DNA from 2 places in the Faecalibacterium sp. 7 genome. Region 1 is predicted to be linked to the other one. Evidence: a T-box and tRNA genes for the amino acid it is inferred to sense, from the RefSeq annotation. Region 1 holds a T-box; the other holds one or more tRNA genes.
What was found. The T-box of region 1 lies ahead of asnS (asparagine--tRNA ligase). A T-box ahead of a tRNA ligase gene usually reads a tRNA of that ligase, here a tRNA-Asn.

Region 1 (11,391 bases):
GGTGCGGCGTGTGGGGCCGCACTCACCTCTGGGAACAGACTGTCTGTGGGCCTTTTGCGTGGGCGGCGGCATCTGCCTGCTGGGCGAGATACTGCGCCAGCGGTATCTTGCCATGGGGATGGAAGCCGACCTTGCCGCTACCCTGACCAGCTGCACCCTGATCGCCCTTTCGGCGGTGCTTACTACGCTGGGGTGGTATCAGAAGCTGGCGGCAAAGGCGGGGGCCGGGTCGCTGGTGCCCATCACGGGCTTTGCCAACGCAGTGGTCAGCGCAGCCATCGAGTTCAAGGCCGAGGGCCGGGTGCTGGGCACCGGGGCCAAGATGTTCACCATCGCCGGGCCGGTCATCGTATATGGTACGCTGGCGGCGGTGGTGTACGGCGCGGTGCTGTGGGGGCTGAACACGCTGGGGATGCCCGTCCTTTTATAAAAACGGGCAAGTGTGCCGTAAGATTGCAGCATGCTGTTATTATACAACATTTTATGGAACTTTTTCCATCTATTTTCCACGAAGGAGAAATTTTGCCTATGTCGATCCGGTGCGGGGACACCCTGCTGTTCCAGACGCCGCCGGTCATTGCTGCAGGGGCGGCAGTGGGCGGCAAAAAAGAGGGCGAAGGCCCGCTGGCTGCAGAGTTCGATGAACTGAGCGCAGACAACCGCTTTGGCCAGTCCAGCTGGGAAGCTGCGGAAACATACCTGCAGCTGCGTGCCGCACGGCTCTGCCTGCAAAAAGCGGCGCTCCCGCAGGAAAAGGTGCAGCTTGCCCTTGCAGGGGACCTGCAGGCCCAGTGCACGGCGTCCAGCTACGCCATGCGGGAGCTGGGCGTGCCCTTTGCCGGGCTGTTCGGGGCCTGCAGTACCATGGCCGAGGGGCTGGCGCTGGGGGCTGCCTTGTGCGAGAGCGGCGCGGCCCGGGCGCTGCTGGCTATGGCGTCCAGCCACTTCTGCGCGGCAGAACGGCAGTTCCGCACGCCCCTGAGCTATGGGGCTGTGCGCACGCCTACGGCCCAGTGGACGGCCACCGCTGCCGGGTGCTGCCTTCTGCAGCCGCAGGGTGCGGGCGTGGGCATTGCAGCAGCCGCCTTTGGCCGGGTGCAGGATTATCAGGTAAAGGACATCAACAACATGGGAGCCGCCATGGCTCCCGCAGCGGCTTCGACCCTGCTGCACTATTTCAAGGATACCAACACCGAACCGCAGGAGTTCGACTGCATCTATACCGGCGACCTTGGACAGACCGGCAGTCAGCTGCTGCGGGAGCTGCTGGCCGCCGAGGGCCTGCTCATCCGGAACCATGTGGACTGCGGATGCATCCTGTTTGACCCGAACGAGCAGCGGGTGAAGAGCGGCGGCTCCGGCCCGGGCTGCTGCGCAGCGGTGCTGTGCGGGCATATCCTGCCGCGCCTGCGCCGGGGCAGCCAGAAACGAGTGCTGTTCGTAGCCACCGGGGCCCTGATGAGCCAGACGACCTTTTTGCAGAAGGAAAGCATCCCTGCGGTGGCCCATCTGGTGGAGCTGCGCGCCCCGCAGAAAGGAGGTACGGCATGAATTATTTCTGGGCGTTCTGCGTGGGCGGGGCCATCTGCGCGGCGGGGCAGCTGCTCATCGACCTGACCGGCCTGACCCCGGCCCGCATCCTGACCGGATACGTGGCGGCGGGCGTTGTCCTTTCCGCCATCGGGTGGTATGCCCCGCTGGCCGAGTTCGCAGGCTGCGGTGCCACCGTGCCCCTGCTGGGCTTTGGGCATCTGCTGGCAAAGGGGGTCCGCACCGCTCTTGCCGAGGAGGGGGCCGTGGGCATCCTCACCGGCGGGCTGACCGCTGCTGCGGCCGGCATCACCACCAGCCTTGTGTGCGGCGTGGTGTGCAGCTGGGCAGGGAAAAGCCATGACCAGAACTGAAGAAGAAATACACCAGAACATCGTCACTTTGTCCGCCACTCTTCGCCCTGTTTTTCCACCGCACGGCGGTAAACTGTGGAAAACAGGAGGTGATGTGCATGAAGCACCGCTGGACCACCCTTTTGTGGGAGCTGTGGGCCGCGCAGGCTGTCTGTGCGGCGGCAGCACTGCCGCCGGGCAGCGGGTTCCATACATGCCCGGCTCTGGTACTGCCGGGGCTTGCCCTTGCGGCGGCGGTGCCCACGGCATGGGCTGCGTGGGCGCTGTTTGCCGAGCCGCCCGATCCCTGCCGCCGGAGCGGCTTCTGGGGCCGGTGTCGGAGTTCGATCTTGCCGCCCTGTGCGATCTGGAACAGCCTGCTGCCGTGCCATAAAGCGGGCAAAACAAAAACCCCTGTGCCGGAGATCCGGTACAGGGGTTTTGTTCGTCAATCAGAAAGCAATCAAGCGTTCTTGTTAGCACGCTTTGCCATACGGCTGATCTTGCGGCTGGCGGTGTTCTTCTTGATGACACCCTTAGCGCGAGCCTTGTCGATCGCGGAAACAGCAGCCAGGACGGTTGCGTCCTTGTCAGCGGCATTCGCATCGATGGCAGCGTCTGCCTTCTTGACGACTGTTTTCAGGTTGGTCTTAATGGCCTTGTTGTGAGCCTGCTCTGCAACAGCCTGCACGACACGGTCCTTCTGAGATTTGATGTTAGGCATTCGTTCCACCTCCTTGGCTACCTATAACAGCGCACCTTATGATACCATATTTGTCGTATTAACGCAAGCGTTTTTTTGATTTTTGTTTAGAAAAGTTTGATTTTTGCCATACTTTCTGCGTACAGAGGGGGCATTTGGCCCCAAAACAGGCAGGAGGGGCGAGAAAATGCGCTTTACGGATATGGCCGATGAGCTGTTTGGCACGGCAGAGGGGGCCCTGCCCGCGGGGGTGCGGCTGGCAACGGCAAAACGCGGCGGCGTCACCGTTACACGGGTAGAGATCGCGCGGGAGGGGCTCAGCCGGCCCCGGGGACGGTATGTGACACTGGAGATGCCCAGCGTCAGCGTGCTGGACGAGCGGGACGCCGACGTCATCGAGACCTGCGCGGCGGAGCTGCGGGCCCTGCTGCCGCCGGAGGGGCCGGTGCTGGTGCTGGGGGTGGGCAGCCGCCGCATCACGGCAGATGCGCTGGGCCCCCGCACGGTGCAGAAGGTGCTGGTCACGATGGGGCCGCAGCATGCGCTGCCGGTGCGCGGCATCCGGCCCGTGGCCGCCATTGCGCCGGGGGTGTCGGGCAGCACCGGGCTCACCCTGTGCCAGCTGGCCGGAGCAATGGTGGAAGCGGTGCGGCCTGCAGCCCTCATCTGTGTGGACAGCCTTTGCAGCACCGAGGGGGTGCGTCTGGGCCGCAGCATCCAGTTTTCGGATACCGGGCTGCACCCGGCGCAGGCAGACCACGCAAGGCATCTGGACGCCGGAATGCTGGGCGTGCCGGTGGTCGCAGCGGGCATCCCCACCCTGATGGAAGCGGAGGAGGGGGCGGATCTTGTGGTGACGCCCCGGGCGCTGGACAGCGTCATTGCCCACGGCTCGGCTCTGCTGGCAGCAGCCATCAACCGGGCCCTGCAGCCCCGGCTGAGCGTGGCGCAGCTGTGCTGGCTGACCGGCTGATAACGTTTTTTGCAGAGCGTGGCGGCTGCAGCCTGAAAGTGCACAGCCCCCTTGGGATTCTGCGCTATTTTGCACCCGGCCCGGCATACAATAATAAAAACAGCCGGAAGGAGGTGCCGCCATGCGCAGCAGGACCCCGCTGCCCGCCCGGGGACAGGGGCAGGTCAGGCCATTTCTGGAAGCGGCAGTGCTTTTTGCCGCACTATGTATCTTTGCCCGCAGCGCGGCGCTGGGGTTGGCAGCGGCCATCGCGGCACCGCTGCCCATGGCCGAGACCCTTCTCTGGCTGGGCCGGCAGTCCGCAGGAGAAACGGCATCCTCGGTGCAGGAGCAGGCAGAGCCGGAGTCCGTACCGCAAGGGCCCGCTTCTTCCCTGCCGCAGGCCGTGCAGGCGCTGACCGGGAACATTGAGGACTACCTTGTGCCCCTGCTGGGGGAGGATGCCCGCCCGGCAGATGCGGGAAAGATCATTGAAAAGCAATATCCGCAGGGCAGCGGCGAAAAGTACATCCCCTGCGGGGCGGGCAGCATCAAGAACAACACCCGGCAGAGCGCAGCGGACATTGCGGCAGAGATCCAGAATCCGCTGCCCTTTGCCATCGAGCCGGACAGCCCCGACCCGCAGGTGCTGGTGATGCACACCCACGCCACCGAGGACTACCGTCTTTCGGCAGGGCTGTGGTTCGCCCCCGGCGACGGTGCCCGCAGCACCGACTGCAGCGTGAACATGTGTGCGGTGGGACGCGTGGTGGCCGACACCCTCAATGCGGCGGGCATCAACACCCTGCACGACGAGACCCTGAACGACTACCCCAGCTACACCGGCAGCTATGCCAACAGCCGGGCCGTAGTGCAGCAGTATCTGGCCCGGTACCCCAGCATCAAGGTGGTGCTGGACGTCCACCGGGACGCCATCGAGACCGAAAGCGGCTCCCGCTATGCCCCGGTGTGCACGGTGGACGGGCGGCAGGCCGCGCAGGTCATGATCATCTGCGGGTGCGACAACGGCACCACCGTCCGGCTGCCCGGCTGGCGGCAAAACCTGCGCTTTGCTGCCGCGTGGGAGCGCAGTATGGAGGAGATGTACCCCGGGTTCACCCGGCCGGTGCTGTTCAGCTACCGGTTCTATAATCAGGACCTGACCACCGGCAGCCTGCTCATTGAGATCGGCGGGCACGGCAACAACCTGAACGAGGCCCTCTACGCCGGGCAGCTGGCGGCAAAGGGCCTTGCCGCCGCATTGCTGGGCGGTGCTTGACAAAACGCCGCCAAAGTGCTATTTTTTAAAGGTCAAATGCCTTGATCGGGAAAAGTAGCGCGGGCCGTCCGGCCCAGAGAGTGCGGCACAGCTGAGAGCCGCGCCCGTGCGCCGCGCGAACGAACACCCGGGAGCAGCAAGCTGAACACGGCCTTTTGGAATGGACCGCCAGTAGGTGCGCCGCAGGTCCTGCGTTAGGGGGACAGCGCTTTTTTGAGCGCGTGAGCGACCGGACACTTCCGGTAATTCAGGTGGCACCGCGGACATTACAAGACAGCTTGTTCGCCCTGAACTTTCAGGGAGAAAAAGCTGTCTTTTTTGTGTTATAAAGGAGAACTATCATGGAACGTACCGAGATCGTTTCGCTGTTCAAAAACACCCCCGCCGACGGCACCGAGATCACCGTCTGCGGCTGGGCAAAGAACATCCGAGACTCCAAGAACATCGGCTTCATCGCCCTGTCGGACGGCGGCTGCTTCAAGACCCTGCAGGTGGTGCTGGAAGCCGGCAAGCTGGCCAACTACGATGAGGTCATCCACACCGGTCTGTACAGCAGCCTGCGCATCAAGGGCAGGCTGGTGCTCACCCCGCAGGCAAAGCAGCCCTTTGAGCTGAACGCCGACAGCGTGGAGATCCTGGGCGACTGCCCCGCAGAGGAATATCCCCTGCAGAAAAAGAAGATGAGCATGGAGTATCTGCGCACCATGCCCACCCTGCGCCCCCGCACCAACACCTTCAACGCTGCATTCCGGGTGCGCAGCGTCGCCGCTTATGCGATCCACAAGTTCTTCCAGGAGAACGGCTTCGTCTATGCACACTCTCCGCTGCTGACAGCCTCCGACTGTGAGGGCGCCGGTGAAATGTTCCGCGTCACCACGCTGGATCTGGAGAATGTGCCCAAGAACGAGGACGGCACTGTGGATTACACCCAGGACTTCTTCGAGAAGCCGGTCAACCTGACCGTTTCCGGCCAGCTGGAAGCCGAAGCCATGGCCATGGCATTCGGCAAGGTGTACACCTTCGGCCCCACCTTCCGCGCCGAGAAGAGCTTCACCACCCGTCACGCCGCCGAGTTCTGGATGATCGAGCCGGAGATGGCATTCTGCGACCTGTCCGGCTACATGGACACTGCCGAGGCCATGACCAAGTACGTCATCCGCTACGTGCTGGACAACTGCCCGGATGAAATGGCCTTCTTCAATCAGTTCATCGACAAGGGCCTCATCGAGCGCCTTGAGCTGGTGGCAAACAGCGAGTTTGGCCGCATCAGCTACACTGACGCCATCGAGATCCTGAAGAAGAACAACAAGAAGTTCCAGTTCCCCGTGGAGTGGGGCGTGGACATCCAGACCGAGCACGAGCGCTACCTGACCGAGGTAGTGTTCAAGAAGCCTGTGTTCGTTACCGACTACCCGAAGGAGATCAAGAGCTTCTACATGAAGCAGAACGCCGACGGCAAGACCGTGGCAGCCGCAGATATGCTGGTGCCCGGCATCGGCGAGCTGATCGGCGGCAGCCAGCGTGAAGAGGACTACGACAAGCTGGTAGCCCGCATGGACGAGCTGGGTCTGGACAAGTCCAGCTACGACTGGTACCTGAACCTGCGCAAGTTCGGCGGCGTGGAGCACTCCGGCTACGGTCTGGGCTTCGAGCGCATGATCATGTACCTCACGGGCATCCAGAACATCCGTGACGTGCTGCCCTTCCCCCGCACCGCATACGGATTCTGAGTATGACGATTTGAATGCCCTCCGCTTGCGCTTTGGGCATATTCAGCGGAATGAATTTTTAATATTCGTGTTTGTCGCGGCCTGCGGGCCGCTCCAAACACATTTTCACGCAAGGGGCCGTATCCGGAAACTGCTGCTTTAAAATGATACAGCTGTTGACCGCGGCGGCCTTACCTGTGAAAGTGCGATCCCGGAAAGTCCACAGACTTTCCGGGATCGCTTTCTATAAAAATTTTACCGCTATGATTGCCAGAGCAAAGCGAAGGCAATTCTAAATCGCAAGATGTCCGACTTTTCAACAAGGAGCACAAAACAAGTGGAAAATATCTCTCCTGCCCTGCTGGACTGGTTCTACAAAAACCAGCGCAGCCTGCCCTTCCGCACCGACCCCAGCCCCTACCATGTATGGCTCAGCGAGATCATGCTGCAGCAGACCCGGGTCTCGGCGGCGCTGCCCTACTACCAACGCTTTCTCGCCGCCCTGCCGGACATCCCGGCCCTTGCCGCCTGCGGGGAGGAAAAGCTGCACAAGCTGTGGGAGGGCCTTGGCTATTACAGCCGGGTGCGCAACCTGCAAAAGGCTGCACGCATCGTCTGCGAGCAGTACGGCGGACAGCTACCCGCCGACTACGATGCCCTGCGGGCCCTGCCCGGCATCGGGGACTACACGGCGGGGGCCATTGCCTCCATCAGCTTCGGCATCCCGGTGCCTGCGGTGGATGGCAATGTGCTGCGGGTGTTTTCCCGCCTGTACAACGACCCTGCCGTCGTCACCGAACCGGCGGTGAAAAAGGCCTTTACGGCCCGGGTCATGGAGCATCAGCCGCCGGATGCTGCGGGCGACTACAATCAGGCCCTCATGGAGCTGGGGGCGCTGGTCTGTGTGCCGAACGGTGCGCCTTTGTGCGAAAAATGCCCGCTGGCGGCAGTCTGCCGCGCCCGGGCGGCGGGCACCGCGCCGGAGCTGCCCCATAAGGCTGCACCAAAGCCCCGGCGCATGGAGCCGGTGACACTGGCCCTGCTGGAAAGCCCGGCGGGCTTCCTTTTGCAGCAGCGCCCCGCAAAAGGCCTGCTGGCCGGGCTGTGGCAGCCGGTGCTGTGGGAGGGCGAAGCTCTTGCTGCCGGAGAGGTCCTTGCCCGTCTGCGGGCCATGGGGCTGGACACGGGCTGCGCTGCGCCGGACGCCCTGCCCGCCGCAAAGCATATCTTCAGCCATATCGAGTGGCACATGAGCGGCATCCTGCTGCATCTGCCTGCCCAAAGCGCCCCGGCGGGCTGCGTCTGGGCCAGCCGGGAAGCTTTGCAGGCGGAGTATACCCTGCCCGGTGCATTTAAGTCATATAAGAAGCTTATGGTATGAAATTTCGGCCTTTTTGACCTGAATGGTTGTAATTTTTGACAGGAACGGGTATAATAAAAGCCAACAAGCACTGGATAAAAGCTGAAACACCGTTTCAATCAAAAAAGGAGTGTACGAACCTATGAAGAAATCTTGCCTGGTCGCTGTGATCACTGTTCTGGCTGCTGTTGCCGGTGCCCTTGCCGCTGTTGCTGTTTATCTGCACCGCCGTGAGAAGGAACTGGACGAGTACGAGCGTCTGCTGTTCGGCGAGGACGATGCTGAGACCGTTGAGCCTGCTGCTCCCGCTGAGGATTCTGCCCCTGCCGAGGACGCCGCAGAATAATCCCTGAACTGCAAAAGACCTTTCGGGCGCACCGGCAGTCTGCACAAGACTGTTTCGGTGCGCCCTTTTTGTTACATAGAAGCTGTTTTTATCGGCGGGATGCAGAAAAACAGCGTTGCGGAAGGAGTACATCATGAAGCGTTTTCTGCTCTGGCTCGTGGGTGTGGTGCTGGGCGTCGGGGTGTTTCTGGGGGCGGTGATGGGGGTGAGCTACGCCTTTACCACCGAGGGCAGCTGCCCGGACAGTTCGGCGCAGTTCGGCGCCGAAGCGCTGGAGAGCAACGGAGCCTGCTGGCAGGTGCCGCTGATCGGCGGACAGCTGGATAAGGTGTTCGCCAGCCCGGCGACCCTCACGGTGCAGAAGCTGGGCATCCTGTACACGGCCCACCCGGCCCTCACCCTGCCGGACTGGTCCGTCTACACCACCCTGACCATCCGGACGGCTTCCGGCGAGACGGTATTCACGGGCACAGCCAGTGAATACGAGAGCTTTCTGTTCCCGGCCAATGGCGAATACAAGGCCGAACTGACCGTCTGGCGGGTGCCGGAGGGCGGCACCGTGATGCAGTTCGAGGGCGGCAGCACCGAAGCTGTGCGCAGGAATCTGAGGCTGGAAAAGCCCGCAAAGCCCACCGGCTGGTATCGTTATGCCTTCCGGTTTACCCTGCAGGCCAGCGCAGAGGCAGAGCTTTCGGCCGAGCGGGTGGAGCAGGGCGGCGTGGTGGGCCTGCGCATTTCCGGCATGACCGGCGATGCGGCCCCCACGGTGGAAACAGACCTTGGCAATGTGCAGTGCGTGCGTGCACCGGATGGCTGGCGGGCCTATATCCCGGCGGCTTACAACGCTTCCTCCGGCGGGCATGAGGTGAACATCACGGTGAACGGCGAAACGGTCAGCCGCAGCATTGTCGTGCTGCCCAGAGATTTCGGCACGGTGGATGCGGAGCCGGAGCCGGATGCATCGGAAGCGGCGAACACCCAGTTCCGCAATGCGGTCTGGGGCCTGTACGAAGCACCTGCCCGGGAAAAGCTCTGGCAGGGCGGTTTTGTGAACCCTGCGGAAAGCTACACCACGCTGGTGGATTACGGTCAGGTCAGGGTGGTCAACGGCCGGCAGGGCAGCCGCTCAAACTCCACAAAGCTCTACACCATTCCCGGCGAGCCCTGCCGCGCCCCGGCAAACGGCGTGGTGGTGCTGGCCGCAGAGCTGGCTCTTACCGGAAACACGGTGGTCATCGACCACGGCTGCGGGATGCGCAGCTACCTGTACGGGCTGCAGGCACTTTCTGTCTCTGCCGGGCAGACGGTGGAAAAGGGGCAGGCCGTGGGCGTGCTGGGCGAGGAGCTGACCATGGACTTCAAGCTTGGCAGCAAGAGCGTGAACCCATGGCCGCTGTTCCAGACCTCCGGCGGTTTGTTCTGGAAGGAGAACAGCTGAGATGCAAAAAAGCCTCTGACCATTGCGGTCAGAGGCTTTTTGCGTCTTAAATCAAAAACTCAGGAAATGGCATCCACGTCCCACTTCATGCGGACGGCATCGGCACCGTCCAGTTTGATGTTCAGTGCACCGGCGTTGTCCATCACCTGCTGCGGGGTGCGGGCACCGCACAGCACATGCAGGCCCGGATCATGCGGGCGGTCAGGGCGATGACCAGCTGTGCCAGAGAGCAGTCGTATTTTTCGGTCAGGTCGCTCCACTTTGCCAGCATGTCCAGCGCCTGTGCCCGGCGGGCGGGCTGGAAGCTGGGGTTGGAGTTGCGGGTGCTGCCCTCGGGATAGGTGGTGTCCATGGTCACCTTGCCGGTCAGCAGGCCCTGCTCCAGCGGAGAGTATGCCTGCACCGAAACACCCAGCTCCCTGCAGGTGGGCAGCAGCTGCTTTTCCACGCGGCGGGTCAGCAGGCTGTACTTTTCCTGAATGACGTCCAGCTGACCATACTTGCAGTAGCCGCGGATGATGTCCGCAGTGACATTGGATGCACCGATGGCACGGATCTTGCCCTGCTCCTTTAGCTTCATCATGGCCTCCACCGTCTCTTCCAGCGGGTAGATGCCGAAATCGGGGCTCTGCCAGTGAGTGTACAGCACATCCAGATGATCGGTGTGCAGGCGGCGCAGGCTGTCCTCCACATCCTCGATGATGCTCTGGGCAGACAGGTCGCGGTAGACGGCAGTGCCGTCCACGACCTTGTGCAGCACCGGCGTCTCGTGCCGCCACTCCAGACCGCACTTGGTGGAAAGCACCACCTTGTCGCGGTCGATGTGCTTCATGGCCTCGCCCACCACGGTCTCGCTGTGGTACAGGCCGTAGATGGGAGCGGTGTCGATCCACTGGATGCCCTGCTCCACAGCAGTCTGGATGGCCTTTACCGACAGGGCGTCGTCGTTGTCGCCCCACCAGGAGCCGCCGCCGATGGCCCAGGTGCCCATGCCCAGAAACGGCACCTGAATGCCGCTTTTGCCAATATTGATGTTTTGCATATACTTCCCTCCATGCCAGCAGTGTTCCCCGCAATGGGAGCATCTCATTCCGTAACTGGCATTCTTTGTTGTATTTTTTGTGCTTTATGAAAAGAGAGCCGCAGCTGCAGGATATTCCCGCACCGCAGCTCTCTTTCAACTCAGATATTGCCGAACTCGCTCAGTTTCAGCGTTTCGTTGTGGGTCTCGGCCCAGCGCACGGCCCAGTCAGAGGTGAACAGCAGCAGGCGGTTGCCCTTCATATCCTCCACAGCCTTGGTGTCGCTGGTCAAGTCCAGATCCCGCAGATTGTAGGTGTCGGGGTCGTTCTGCACCCAGCGCAGCTGCTCAAAGGGCAGCTGCTGCATCCGGATCTCCACGTTGTACTCGGTGTTCAGGCGGTACTCCAGCACTTCCAGCTGCAGCACGCCCACCACACCGACTACCACTTCTTCCATGCCTCCGCCCACTTCGCGGAAGATCTGGATGGCGCCCTCCTGCGCGATCTGCTCCATACCCTTCACGAACTGCTTGCGCTTCATGGTGTCCTTCTGCTCAATGCGGGCAAAGTGCTCCGGCGAGAAGGTGGGGATGCCCGCAAACTGGACCTTCTTTTTGCCGGTGCACAGGGTGTCGCCGATGGAGAAGATGCCCGGGTCGAACAGGCCGATGATATCACCGGCGTAGGCCTCGTCCACGA
Region 2 (11,391 bases), 1.4 Mb from region 1:
GCCGGTCAGGGTACCGTAGGAGTACTCCGACAGGCCGGTGATGGCGATCTTGCAGGGGTCGCCCACATGCAGCAGGGGACGGTCGTTCACAGTGACCATGGCAACGACCTCCAGATCGTCGTTCTCACTGGCGACAGTAGCCAGCGGAGAACCGGCGCTCAGGACCATGCCCTCCTTATAGGGGGTATCCATGTGGATCACACCGGAGGTGGGAGCATAGATATAATAATCGTTGGCACCGGTGTTCAGGGTATCGATCTGGGCCTGAATGTTGTCCACGTTGCTCTGCGCACTGGTGATGCTCTGGGAAATGGACTGCATGGTGGAGTAGTACAAGGCCTCCACCTCGCTCTGGCTCTGCTCCATCATGGTCTTGATCTGAGCATCCGAATAGCCGGCAGCCTGATAGGCAGTAGCGTCAAAGGTCTTTTGCGAGACCTGACTCTTGTAGGTCTCGTATTGGTAGTAGTAAGGCTGATCTTCCGGGTTCGTCTCGCTGAAGTAGTTGGTGTCGTCCTGCACGCACTGCAGCAGCTTATTATACTGGTCCAGCTGGGTCTGGTAGATCTTGAGCTGGCTTTCCAGATTGTCCTGCTGCATATCGATGTCCGTGCTCTTGATGTGCGCCACAAGGTCGCCCTCGTTCACATAGCTGCCTTCCGAGATATACATTTCGGTGATGGAACCGGAATAGCTGGACATGATGTAGGTCTTGTTGCTGGCCTGCACGGTGCCGGTGTTCTGGCTGACATAAATGCGGTTGGTCTGGGTGCTCCACACCAGAAGGAACACCATAAAGATGCCCACCAGAATGACAAAGGCGTAACCGTAGGGCGGCACATCCCTGTCCAGCATGATACGGCGGTCCTGCAGGTCCGTCAGGCTTTGAACTTTCATTGTCATAATTATTTGGTCTCCATAAAGACATCGATCACAGCATCGTCAGAATCCTGATTGACATAGATCGTATAAGAAGTGCCGGTCAGCTTCTGGTCGTTCTCAAAAGCGTGGACCTGCAGCTTGTAGGAGGCCAGCTGGCTGTTTTCCATGGGTCCGGTGTAGTGGGCGTACAGGCAGTTCTTAACGCGCAGGATGGCATCCATGTGGTAGCCCGGGTCCATCTGAGGGATGAGCTGGGTGGCCTGCTGCATCATGTACAGGTGCATCTGATGATCCTCGCCCAGTGCAAAGGACTGGATGATGGGGCCGATGGGCTGAGCGTTGTTGCTCTTGATGAAATTGTGCATCTGGGTCAGCACCACCGGCAGGCTGGCCATTTCTTCCGGACGGATCTCGCGGGAGAGCACATTGGTAAGCTTGAGGGTCTTGTTTTCAGCTACTTTGATCTCATTCATGATAAATACCTCTGTTTCGTTTCAGATTTACTTTACATCGGCGTTAGATAAAATGTGCCCGGAGGCGCTTTGTCTCCGGGCACACCATAGTAAGGCATTGTCACCTGAGCAGACCGCGCCGCTTCAGGGTAACACCATCTTCCTTATTCAGGACAGACGAGACAAACAGGCTTTCTGTTGTCAGCATCGATGGCCCTGGCAGTCATATTATGGAACCGGAACTCCATCCGATCTCAGCATATCAATAGGTGATCGACTCGCCGTCGTCATCCTCTTCCACGACAGCCTGCATGACAGGCTGCTTGGGTTCTGCCTTTTTCTTGCTGCGGTAAATACCCTGCTGCATGTTCCACAGCTCGTAGTATCTGCCTTCCTTGGCAAGCAGCTCCTCATGGGTGCCGCGCTCCACGATCTGGCCGTGATCCATCACCAGGATCATGTCACAGTCACGGACGGTGGACAGGCGGTGAGCAACGATCAGCATGGAACGATCCGCAAGCTGGTCATAGATCATGTTGAAGATCAGGTTTTCCGTTGCAAAGTCGAGGTTGCTGGTGGACTCATCCAGAATGTAGAGGTTGGAATCCTTCAGGAAAGCACGAGCCAGTGCAATGCGCTGCTTCTCACCGCCGGACAGGCCGTTGCCGGCTTCCTCCAGATAGGTGTTGTACTGCAGGGGCAGATGACGGATAAAGTCGTGCGCATCGGCCTTCTTGGCAGCTTCCTTGACCTCGTCCATGGTGGCATCCATGCGGGAAACACGGATGTTGTCATAGATGGTCTTGCTGAACAGCTCAACGTTCTGCGGCACATAGGAAATTGCGCGGCGGACAGAATCGTTGGTGTATTCCGTCAGATTCACACCGTTGAAGTCGATCTCGCCATCCTCCGGCTCATAATACTTGAGCAGAAGCTTGGTGATGGTGGACTTGCCGCTGCCGCTGCTGCCCACCAGAGCCACCTTTTTGCCGGCCGGGATGGTAAAGCTGATGTGATCCAGTGCAGGAGCACGGTTGCCGTAACGGAAGGTGACATCCTTGAACTCGATGTCGCCCTCCACCTTTTCCAGATCCGTGCGATCCTCGTCACCGGCAGTTTCAGAAGGATAGTCCATGATCTCGGTCAGACGCTTCATGGAGATGTTGGCTTCCTGGATCTGCATCTGCAGACCGATCAGGTTGCTCAGCGGAGAAGTGAAGTAGGAAGACAGGGTGCTGAAAGCCATATAGCCGCCCAGCGTCATTTCGCCGTTCAGCACCTGACTGATGCCCACATATGTGGTCAGCATGCCAAAGATCATGGAGATGAAGGCGGAGATCAGACCCTGTGTGGTGCTGATGCGGCTGGAACGCAGGCTGATCTTCAGGCTCTTGATGTATTCACGCTCGAGGTTTTCCAGCTCGGTGTCCTCGTTGGCGTTGCACTTGACGGTCTCAATGCCGCGCAGGCTTTCGATCATCTGGCTGTTCAGTGCAGCAGACTGCACCATGGTCTCTTCGTTGATCTTCTTATACGGCTGCTTGTAGATCAGCACCAGCAGAATGCTGACCAGCGCCATGAACAGCGAAATGGAGAACAGCATCGCGTTCATGCGGAACAGAATGATGCCGGTGATGATGGCCATGGAGATATCCATGATCAGACTCAGCGCAATGCTGGTGAAGATGGACTTGATGGTGTTTGCGTCCGAATAACGGGTGGTGATATCACCAGTCTTGCGGGTGGCAAAGAACTTCATGGGCAGGTGGAAGATGTGCCCGAAGTAGCCCATCATCAGCGGGATATCGATCTTGATGGACAGATGGATCAGCACCCACTGCCGCACAAAACCGATCAGAGTATTGGTCAGGCTGACCATGCTGAACACGAGGATCAGCGTGACCAGCAGATTATTCAATCCGTAGGGCAGCACCTCATCCATCAGGATCTTGTTGAACATGGAGGATGCAATGCCGAGGATCGTTGTGATCAGAGAGGCAAAAATTGCATAGAAGAAAAGCTTTTTCTGGGGCAGCAGCAGATCAATGTAGCGCTTGAACATGCCGCCCTTTTTCACCTTGCCGCCCTTGAACTCCGAGGTGGGGTTCATCAGCAGCAGAACGCCCGTAAAGTTCTTGTAGAACTCATCCAGACTGATCTTTTTCAGCTCTGTGGCGGGGTCGCCGATGATGACATAATCCTTGCACTTGTGCTTTTTGCCGTTCTTTTCGTCTTCCTTGGCAGATTCCGACTCCTTCAGCATGTGCTTGCGGCGCTCACCCTCATCCTTGATGGTGGTCTTTTTAAAGACCACCACAAAGTGGGCCAGACCCTGGTCGGTAATGACCTGTGCGATACAGGGCAAAGAGAAATCGCTGAGGAAATTTTCACGGTCCACGCGAACCGCTGCGGTGGAAAAACCCAACTCGTTAGCGGCTTTCTGCAAACCAACAAGGTTCGTGCCTTTCAGGTCAGTGCCCATCATATCGCGCAGGCGGGTGATGGTAACTTCCTTTTTGTAATGGAGGCACACCATTGCGAGGCAGGCAGCCGCACAGTCGGTAGTGTCATGCTGCCGGACGTAGGTATAACGCATAGATGCTTCCTTTGATCATATACAAATTTATTCAAACGACTGCAGAACACTTCCAACGGAAGCGGACGGCAGCAGCTCTGACAACGCAAAAAAACACAGTCTGTAAGCAGTATAAAAACCGGTGGCTTACCCCGTCCTGCGGAGAACGGCGGCAAAGCACCGGTCAACTGCTGCTAAAAATGGCAAAATGCCCATGGAACTGTGTACCGGACTTTGGAAAATCAGATACTAATTCCCAAAGAACATAAAAAGTATACCACAATGCAACATCTTCTTCAAGTGGTCAATTTTTAAGAAATCATTAAGCTGAATACTTTTTTCTGCATAGATGCTGCTTTTTCCGGGGCTGTAGACAAAGACCGGAGATGGTGGGGTGGAGGGGAAAATCCATGCGGCATCAGCTGCCGGATATGACACAAATAAAAAGAGCAATGTCCGCAAGGAACATTGCTCTGCTTTGGCGCCTCTTGCCTGACTCGAACAGGCGACACCCTGATTAACAGTCAGGTGCTCTAACCGACTGAGCTAAAGAGGCAGATCACAGTTGTGACTGCGAGAGATATTATACCGCATAAGAATGCCTTTTGCAAGCCCTTTTTTACAAAACCAGAAATTTTTTGCAAAAACAAAAAGCCCTGCGGCGTTTTTGAAACGCTGCAGGGCGGGAAATACATATTATATAAGGGAACAGAACGCTTACTTCAGCTTGCTCTTGGCCTTCATGCGCTGCTCATGGTTCAGGATCTGCTTGCGGATGCGCAGATTCTCGGGGGTGACCTCCAGCAGCTCATCCTGTGCCAGGAACTCCAGACAGCCTTCCAGACTCAGCTTGCTGATGGGGATCAGGCGCAGGGCATCGTCAGAGCCGGATGCACGGGTGTTGGTCAGATGCTTGGTCTTGCAGACGTTGACATCCACATCCTCGCCGGAAGCGGTGTAGCCGATGACCATGCCTTCGTAGACCTTCTCACCGGCGCCCACCAGCAGAGTACCGCGCTGCTGTGCGTTGAACAGACCGTAGGTGACGGCCTCGCCGGTCTCGAAGCTGACCAGAGAACCGGTGGAGCGGTTGGCGATCATGCCGGCCCAGACATCATAGCCGTCGAAGATCTGGTTGATGATGCCTTCGCCGTGGGTATCGGTCAGGAACTGGTTACGGTAGCCGAACAGGCCGCGGCTGGGCATACGGAACTCCAGACGCACGCGGTCGGTGCCCAGAGATTCCATCTGCTGCAGGATGGCCTTGCGCTGGCCCAGACCGGTCATGACAGCGCCCTGATACTGAGTGGGCACATCGATGACAACATGCTCCATGGGCTCATAGGTCTTACCGTCGATGACCTTGGTCAGAACGTGCGGGGGAGAGACCTGCAGCTCATAACCTTCGCGGCGCATGGTCTCGATCAGGATGGACAGATGCATTTCGCCACGGCCCATAACGCGGAAGGAATCGGTAGTGGCAGAATCCTCCACCTTCAGAGCAACGTCCTTCAGCAGTTCCTTCTGCAGACGGTCACGGATCTGACGGCTGGTAACGTACTTGCCCTCACGGCCGGCCAGCGGGCTGTCATTGACGGAGAAGGTCATTTCCACGGTGGGGTCGTTGATCTTCACAAAGGGCAGCGGCTCCACATTGGAGGGGCTGCACAGGGTGTTGCCGATGGTCACATCGGGCAGGCCGGAGAAGGCCACGATATCGCCGGCGGTGATGTTATCGCAGGGCTGACGGCCATTGGCCTGGAAGTCGTACAGCTTGGTCAGACGGCCGCGCATCTTCAGATCCTGATTGTGCCAGTCACAGACGACAACTTCCTCGCCCACCTTGGCAACGCCGTTCTGGATGCGGCCGATGCCAATGCGGCCCACAAAGTCGTTGTAGTCCACAGAGGACACCAGCATCTGGAAGGGAGCCTCGGGGTCGCCCTCGGGCGGCTTGATGGTGCTCAGCAGAGTATCGAACAGGGGGATCAGGTCGGTGCCGGGCACATCCGGGTCCAGACTTGCGGTGCCATCACGACCGCAGCAGAACAGCATGGGGCAGTCCAGCTGCTCATCGGTGGCGCCCAGATCCATCAGCAGGTACAGCACCTCATCGATGACTTCCTTGATGCGGGCATCGGGACGGTCGATCTTGTTGATGGCCACCACCAGGCTCAGGTTCTGCTGCAGAGCCTTCTGCAGCACGAAACGGGTCTGGGGCATGCAGCCCTCGGCAGCATCCACCAGCAGCAGAACGCCGTTGACCATCTTCAGCACGCGCTCGACCTCGCCGCCGAAGTCGGCATGGCCCGGAGTATCGACGATGTTGATCTTGACGCCCTTGTAGGTGCAGGAGCAGTTCTTGGCCAGAATGGTGATGCCGCGCTCACGCTCGATATCGCCGCTGTCCATGACGCGCTCAGCCACGACCTGATTGTCGCGGAACGCGCCGCTCTGACGCAGCATTGCGTCCACCAGGGTGGTCTTGCCGTGGTCAACGTGAGCGATAATGGCAACGTTGCGCAAATCGTTACGAACCATAAAATTCAACCTCTCTATTATTAAAACTCATAAAATACGAACGAACGTCATACAATCCTAAGTTTATAACAGAAGAGGGTGGTTTGTCAAGATTGTATAAAAATTTTTTCAGCCTTTCGGCAGAATGCCCGAGAAAAGCGGCGTGATTTGTGCGGCGTGTTCCTTGAAAATATGCTATACTAAGGGTGCAAAAGCAAAATGCGGAGAACGGGGTTGCGAGCCGGGGGCTTTTCCCGCAAAATTTCGGGGCTTCCAGCTCCCACCCTCGGATCATTCGCTGGGAAAACTCCCGGCCCTCAGCCCGGAGAAGTACCGATAAAATGCTGCAAAACCGGAGGTGTTTTTATGAAGATCACGTTTCTGGGCGCGAACCATGAGGTCACCGGCAGCTGTACGCTGATCGAAGCGGCCGGACGGCGCTTTCTGATCGACTGCGGCATGGAGCAGGGCAAGGATGTCTACGAAAATCAGCCCATCCCGGTCGCTCCCGGGGAAATCGACTGGGTGCTGGCTACCCATGCCCATATCGACCATACCGGCATGCTGCCGCTGCTGGTGCGCAACGGCTTCCGGGGCAACATCTATGCTACGAACCCTACAGTGGAGCTGTGCGGCATCATGCTGCGGGACTCGGCCCATATTCAGGAATTTGAAGCCGAATGGAAAAACCGCAAGGGCCAGCGTTCCGGTGCAGAGCCGGTGGAGCCCATGTATACCGTACAGGATGCCGAAGCGGCCATGAAGCTGTTCAGGGGAGTAAACTATGAACAGCGCGTGGAGCTGGCGCCGGGTATTGAGGCGCGCTTTGTGGACGTGGGCCATCTGCTGGGCTCGGCCAGCATTGAGCTGTGGATCACCGAGGGCGAAAATACCACAAAACTGGTGTTCTCCGGCGATATCGGCAATACGGACCAGCCCATCATCAGGGACCCCACCTACATCAAAGAGGCGGACTATGTCTTTATGGAGTCCACCTATGGCGACCGTAGCCACGGTCCAAAGCCGGATTATGTGAACGAGCTGGCAAAGATCCTGCAGCGCACCTTTGACCGCGGCGGCAATGTGGTCGTTCCCAGCTTTGCGGTGGGCCGCACGCAGGAGATGCTCTACTTTATCCGTGAGATCAAGGAAAAAGGGCTGGTCAAAGGCCACGGCAATTTCCCAGTGTACATCGACAGCCCGCTTGCCATTGAAGCAACGCGGATCTTCCGGGATACCGACATGGAGTGCTTTGACGAAGAGACCCGGGCCATGCTGGCAAAAGGCATCGACCCCATTGCGCTTCCGGGCCTGCGGGTGACCGTGACCAGTGATGAATCCCGTATGATCAACGCAGACCGTGTGCCCAAGGTCATCCTCTCGGCCAGCGGCATGTGCGAAGCGGGCCGCATCCGCCATCACCTCAAGCATAACCTGTGGCGTCCGGAGTGCACGATCCTGTTCGTGGGCTATCAGGCGGTGGGCACGCTGGGCCGCACCCTCATTGATGGCGCAGTCAACGTCAAGCTGTTTGGTGAGCCCATTGAGGTACAGGCGGAGATCTGCCAGCTCACCGGAATGTCCGGCCATGCGGACAGGGAGGGCCTGCTGCGCTGGGTGGGTGCCTTTGAGCAGAAGCCGAAGCGGGTCTTTGTGATGCACGGCGACGACGAGACCGAGGACCGCTTTGTGGAGACCCTGACCGAACAGGGCTTTACCGCCTGCGCACCCTACAATGGGGCACAGTGGGCCATTGGTGCCGAGGGTGCTGTCTGTCTGCAGGAGGGCTCCCGGGTGCGCATTGAGCACAAGGCATCCGAAGGGCAGAGCCGTGCCGCCAGCGTGTTCCAGCGGCTGGTCAGTGCCGGCAAGCGCCTGCTGCGTGTCATTGAGCACAACGAGGGCGGTGCCAACAAGGATCTGGCAAAGTTTGCCGACCAGATCAACGCCCTGTGCGACAAGTGGGATCGATAAGGCAAAACAATACAAGAACAATGTTCGCCGTTTCCACAAAGGAACGGCGAATTTTTTGTGCAAACCGGTGTCTGCCCAGCCCGTGAATGTTCTTCCCTGACATAAAAATACCCCCGGAGCGTGCAGAGTTCTGGCTCTGCTCTGCCTGCTCCGGGGGACATATCATTTTGTAGCGTCTTTCAGAAAAAGCTCACCTGACTGCTTTCCGGCAGGTCGCCCAGAGCGCCCACCTGACGCAGGCGGTCCAGAATGCTGCTGCCGACGCCGGACGCCTGTTGCAGCTCCTCCACCGAGATATACTCTTCACCGTGGATGGTGGCACGTTCCAGAGCTTCGGCGGCGGCACCGCCTAGGCCTTTCAGTGCACAGAAGGGCAGGCGCACCTTGCCGTCCTCCACCACATACTTGGAGCCGCGGCTCTTGCCCAGCTCAATGGGCAAAAACTCGTAGCCGCGCACCAGCATCTCGTTGACGAGCTGCAGGCTGACCAGCACATCCTCGTCCTTGGCGTTCTTCTCTTCCTTCAGGCGGCGCTTGACTTCTTCCATGTGGGCACGGGCCACTGCCGCGCCGCCCACCGCGGCCTCGTAGTCGATATCGTCGCCGCGCACGGTAAAGTACACGGCATAGAACTCCGGCGGGCGGTAGATCTTGAACCACATCAGGCGGATGGCCGACATCAGGTAGGCCACAGCGTGGGCCTTGGGGAACATATACTTGATCTTGCGGCAGCTCTCGATGTACCAGTCCGGCACCTCGTGCTCCCGCATGGCTTCCTCCCAGCCATCCTTGAAACCGCCCTTGGCTACCTTGCCCTTACGCACAGCCTCCATGATATCAAAGGCCATCTTGGGTTCCAGACCCTTGCGCAGCAGGTACAGCATGATGCTGTCACGGCAGCCAATGACCTCCGCAATGGTGCAGGTGCCGCTGCGGATCAGCTCGTCCGCGTTGCCGGTCCACACATCGGTGCCGTGGGACAGGCCCGAAATCTGGATCAGTTCGGAAAAGTTCTTGGGGCGTGCCTCCACCAGCATACCGCGCACGAAGTTGGTACCCATTTCCGGGATGCCGAAGGTGCCGGTCTGGCTGTCGATCTGTTCCGGGGTCACGCCCAGCGCTTCCGGGCTGGTCAGCAGGCTGTACACCTTGGGGTCGTTCATGGGGATGCTGTCGATGGGGATACCGGTGTACTCCTCAAAATACTTGTAGAAGGTGGGCATATCGTGGCCCAGCTCGTCCAGCTTGAGCAGGGTGTCGTGCAGATACTTGAACTCGAAGTGGGTGGTCAACAGGCCGCCTGCCACGTCGTCCGCCGGGTGCTGGATGGGGCAGAAATCGTAGATCTCGTAGGTGTCCGGCACAACGACCATGCCGCCGGGGTGCTGGCCCGTGGTGCGCTTGACGCCGGTGCAGCCCAGAGTCAGGCGGTTCTCCTCGGCGTGGTTCACCGTGCGGCCGCGCTCATCCAGATACTTTTTCACATAGCCGTAGGCGGTCTTGTCCTGAATACCGGATACGGTGCCTGCCTTGAACACATTGGCCTTGCCGAACAGCTCCTCGGTGTAGCGGTGCACGTTGGACTGGTACTCGCCGGAAAAGTTCAGGTCGATATCCGGCTCCTTGTCGCCGTAGAAGCCGAGAAAGGTCTCGAAGGGGATGTCGTGGCCGTCCACCAGCATCCGGGTGCCGCAGTGGGGGCAGTTTTTATCCGGCAGGTCAAAGCCGTCATCCACGCTGCCATCGGTGATGAACTCGCTGTGCTTGCACTTGGGGCAGCGATAGTGGGGCGGCAGGCTGTTCACCTCCGAGATGCCGGAGAAGTGGGCCACGGCCGATGAGCCGACCGAACCACGGCTGCCCACCTGATAGCCGCCCGCGTTGGAGTAGGCCACCAGCTTGACCGCAATGACGTACAGCACGGCGTAGCCATGGCCGCAGATGGAGTCCAGCTCCTTCTGCAGCCGCTTCTCCACAATCTCGGGCAGGGGATCGCCGTAATCACGCTTGGCGTGTTCCCACGTAGCATCGCGCAGCTGCTGCTCTGCGCCCTCGATACTGGGCGGGTAGGTGCCGCGCGGGATGGCACGAACATTGTTGTCAATCATCGCCGCGATCTTGCGGGGGTTCTTCACCACCACCTCGTAGGCTTTTTCCTTGGGCAGGTAGTAGAACTGTGCCAGCATATCCTGCGTGGTGCGGAAGAACAGGGGCGGCTGGTTGTCCGCATCCTTGAAGCCGTTGCCCGCCTGCAGCACGGCACGGTACGCCGCATCCTCCGGCTCAGTAAAGTGCACGTCGCCAGTGGCAATGACCGGCTTGTGCAGATCTTCGCCCAGCTTGATGACCGTGCGGTTGAAGTTTTTGATGTCCTCTTCGCTGTCTACCTTGCCGTCCCGCACCATGTAGGCGTTGTTGCCCAGCGGCTGGATCTCAAGGATGTCGTAGTAGGCGGCGATCTTTTTCAGTTCCTCGTAGCTGGTGCCATCCACGATGGCCCGGTACAGCTCGCCGGCTTCGCAGGCGGAAGTGAGCAGCAGGCCGTCCCGATATTTGTTCAAAAGGCTCCGGGGCACCCGGGGCTTTTTGAAAAAGTAGTTTACATGGGCTTCGCTGACGATCTTGTACAGATTTTTCAGGCCCATCTGGTTCTTGACCAGAATGATGAGGTGGTAATACTTCTTTTTCAGCACCTCGCGGTTGCCGCCAAGGCCGGTGTTGATCTCACTGACCTTTGCTACCTGCTTTTCTTCCAGATCCTTCAGCATGACACCAAAGATACGGCCCAGCGCGGCAGAGTCCTCACAGGCACGGTGGGCCTCGTAGGCAGGCAGCTCCAGATGTTTGTTGATGGTGCCCTGCTTGTAATTGTGCAGGCCGGGATACATGGCCTGCGCCATGGTCAGGGTGTCGATATAGGTCGGCTCCAGCCTGATGCCGCTGCGCTTGGCGGCGGCGCGCAGGAAACGCATATCAAAGGCGTGGACG

Region 2: it has a tRNA-Asn gene. The T-box ahead of asnS (asparagine--tRNA ligase) is inferred to sense a tRNA for this amino acid. The anticodon was not compared.

Annotation. Positions count from the first base shown of each region.
Region 1 covers NZ_CP186911.1:627,685-639,075, reverse strand. The annotation lists gene ACKXF7_RS03280 (SpoVA/SpoVAEb family sporulation membrane protein) at 1-430, shown strand, start outside; gene ACKXF7_RS03275 (stage V sporulation protein AD) at 529-1,551, shown strand; gene ACKXF7_RS03270 (SpoVA/SpoVAEb family sporulation membrane protein) at 1,548-1,904, shown strand; gene ACKXF7_RS03265 (hypothetical protein) at 1,891-2,277, shown strand; gene rpsT (30S ribosomal protein S20) at 2,347-2,607, opposite strand; gene gpr (GPR endopeptidase) at 2,774-3,559, shown strand; gene spoIIP (stage II sporulation protein P) at 3,681-4,817, shown strand; T-box leader at 4,850-5,110, shown strand; gene asnS (asparagine--tRNA ligase) at 5,159-6,547, shown strand; gene ACKXF7_RS03240 (A/G-specific adenine glycosylase) at 6,864-7,907, shown strand; gene ACKXF7_RS03235 (phosphatase) at 8,029-8,232, shown strand; gene ACKXF7_RS03230 (murein hydrolase activator EnvC family protein) at 8,366-9,670, shown strand; gene ACKXF7_RS03225 (aldo/keto reductase) at 9,813-10,712, opposite strand; partial or broken gene ACKXF7_RS03220 (peptide chain release factor 3) at 10,853-11,391, opposite strand, start outside.
Region 2 covers NZ_CP186911.1:2,035,211-2,046,601, forward strand. The annotation lists gene ACKXF7_RS10185 (HlyD family secretion protein) at 1-903, opposite strand, end outside; gene ACKXF7_RS10190 (hypothetical protein) at 906-1,355, opposite strand; gene ACKXF7_RS10195 (peptidase domain-containing ABC transporter) at 1,597-3,930, opposite strand; tRNA gene ACKXF7_RS10200 (tRNA-Asn) at 4,389-4,465, opposite strand; gene typA (translational GTPase TypA) at 4,627-6,450, opposite strand; gene ACKXF7_RS10210 (MBL fold metallo-hydrolase RNA specificity domain-containing protein) at 6,796-8,403, shown strand; gene ACKXF7_RS10215 (PolC-type DNA polymerase III) at 8,583-11,391, opposite strand, start outside.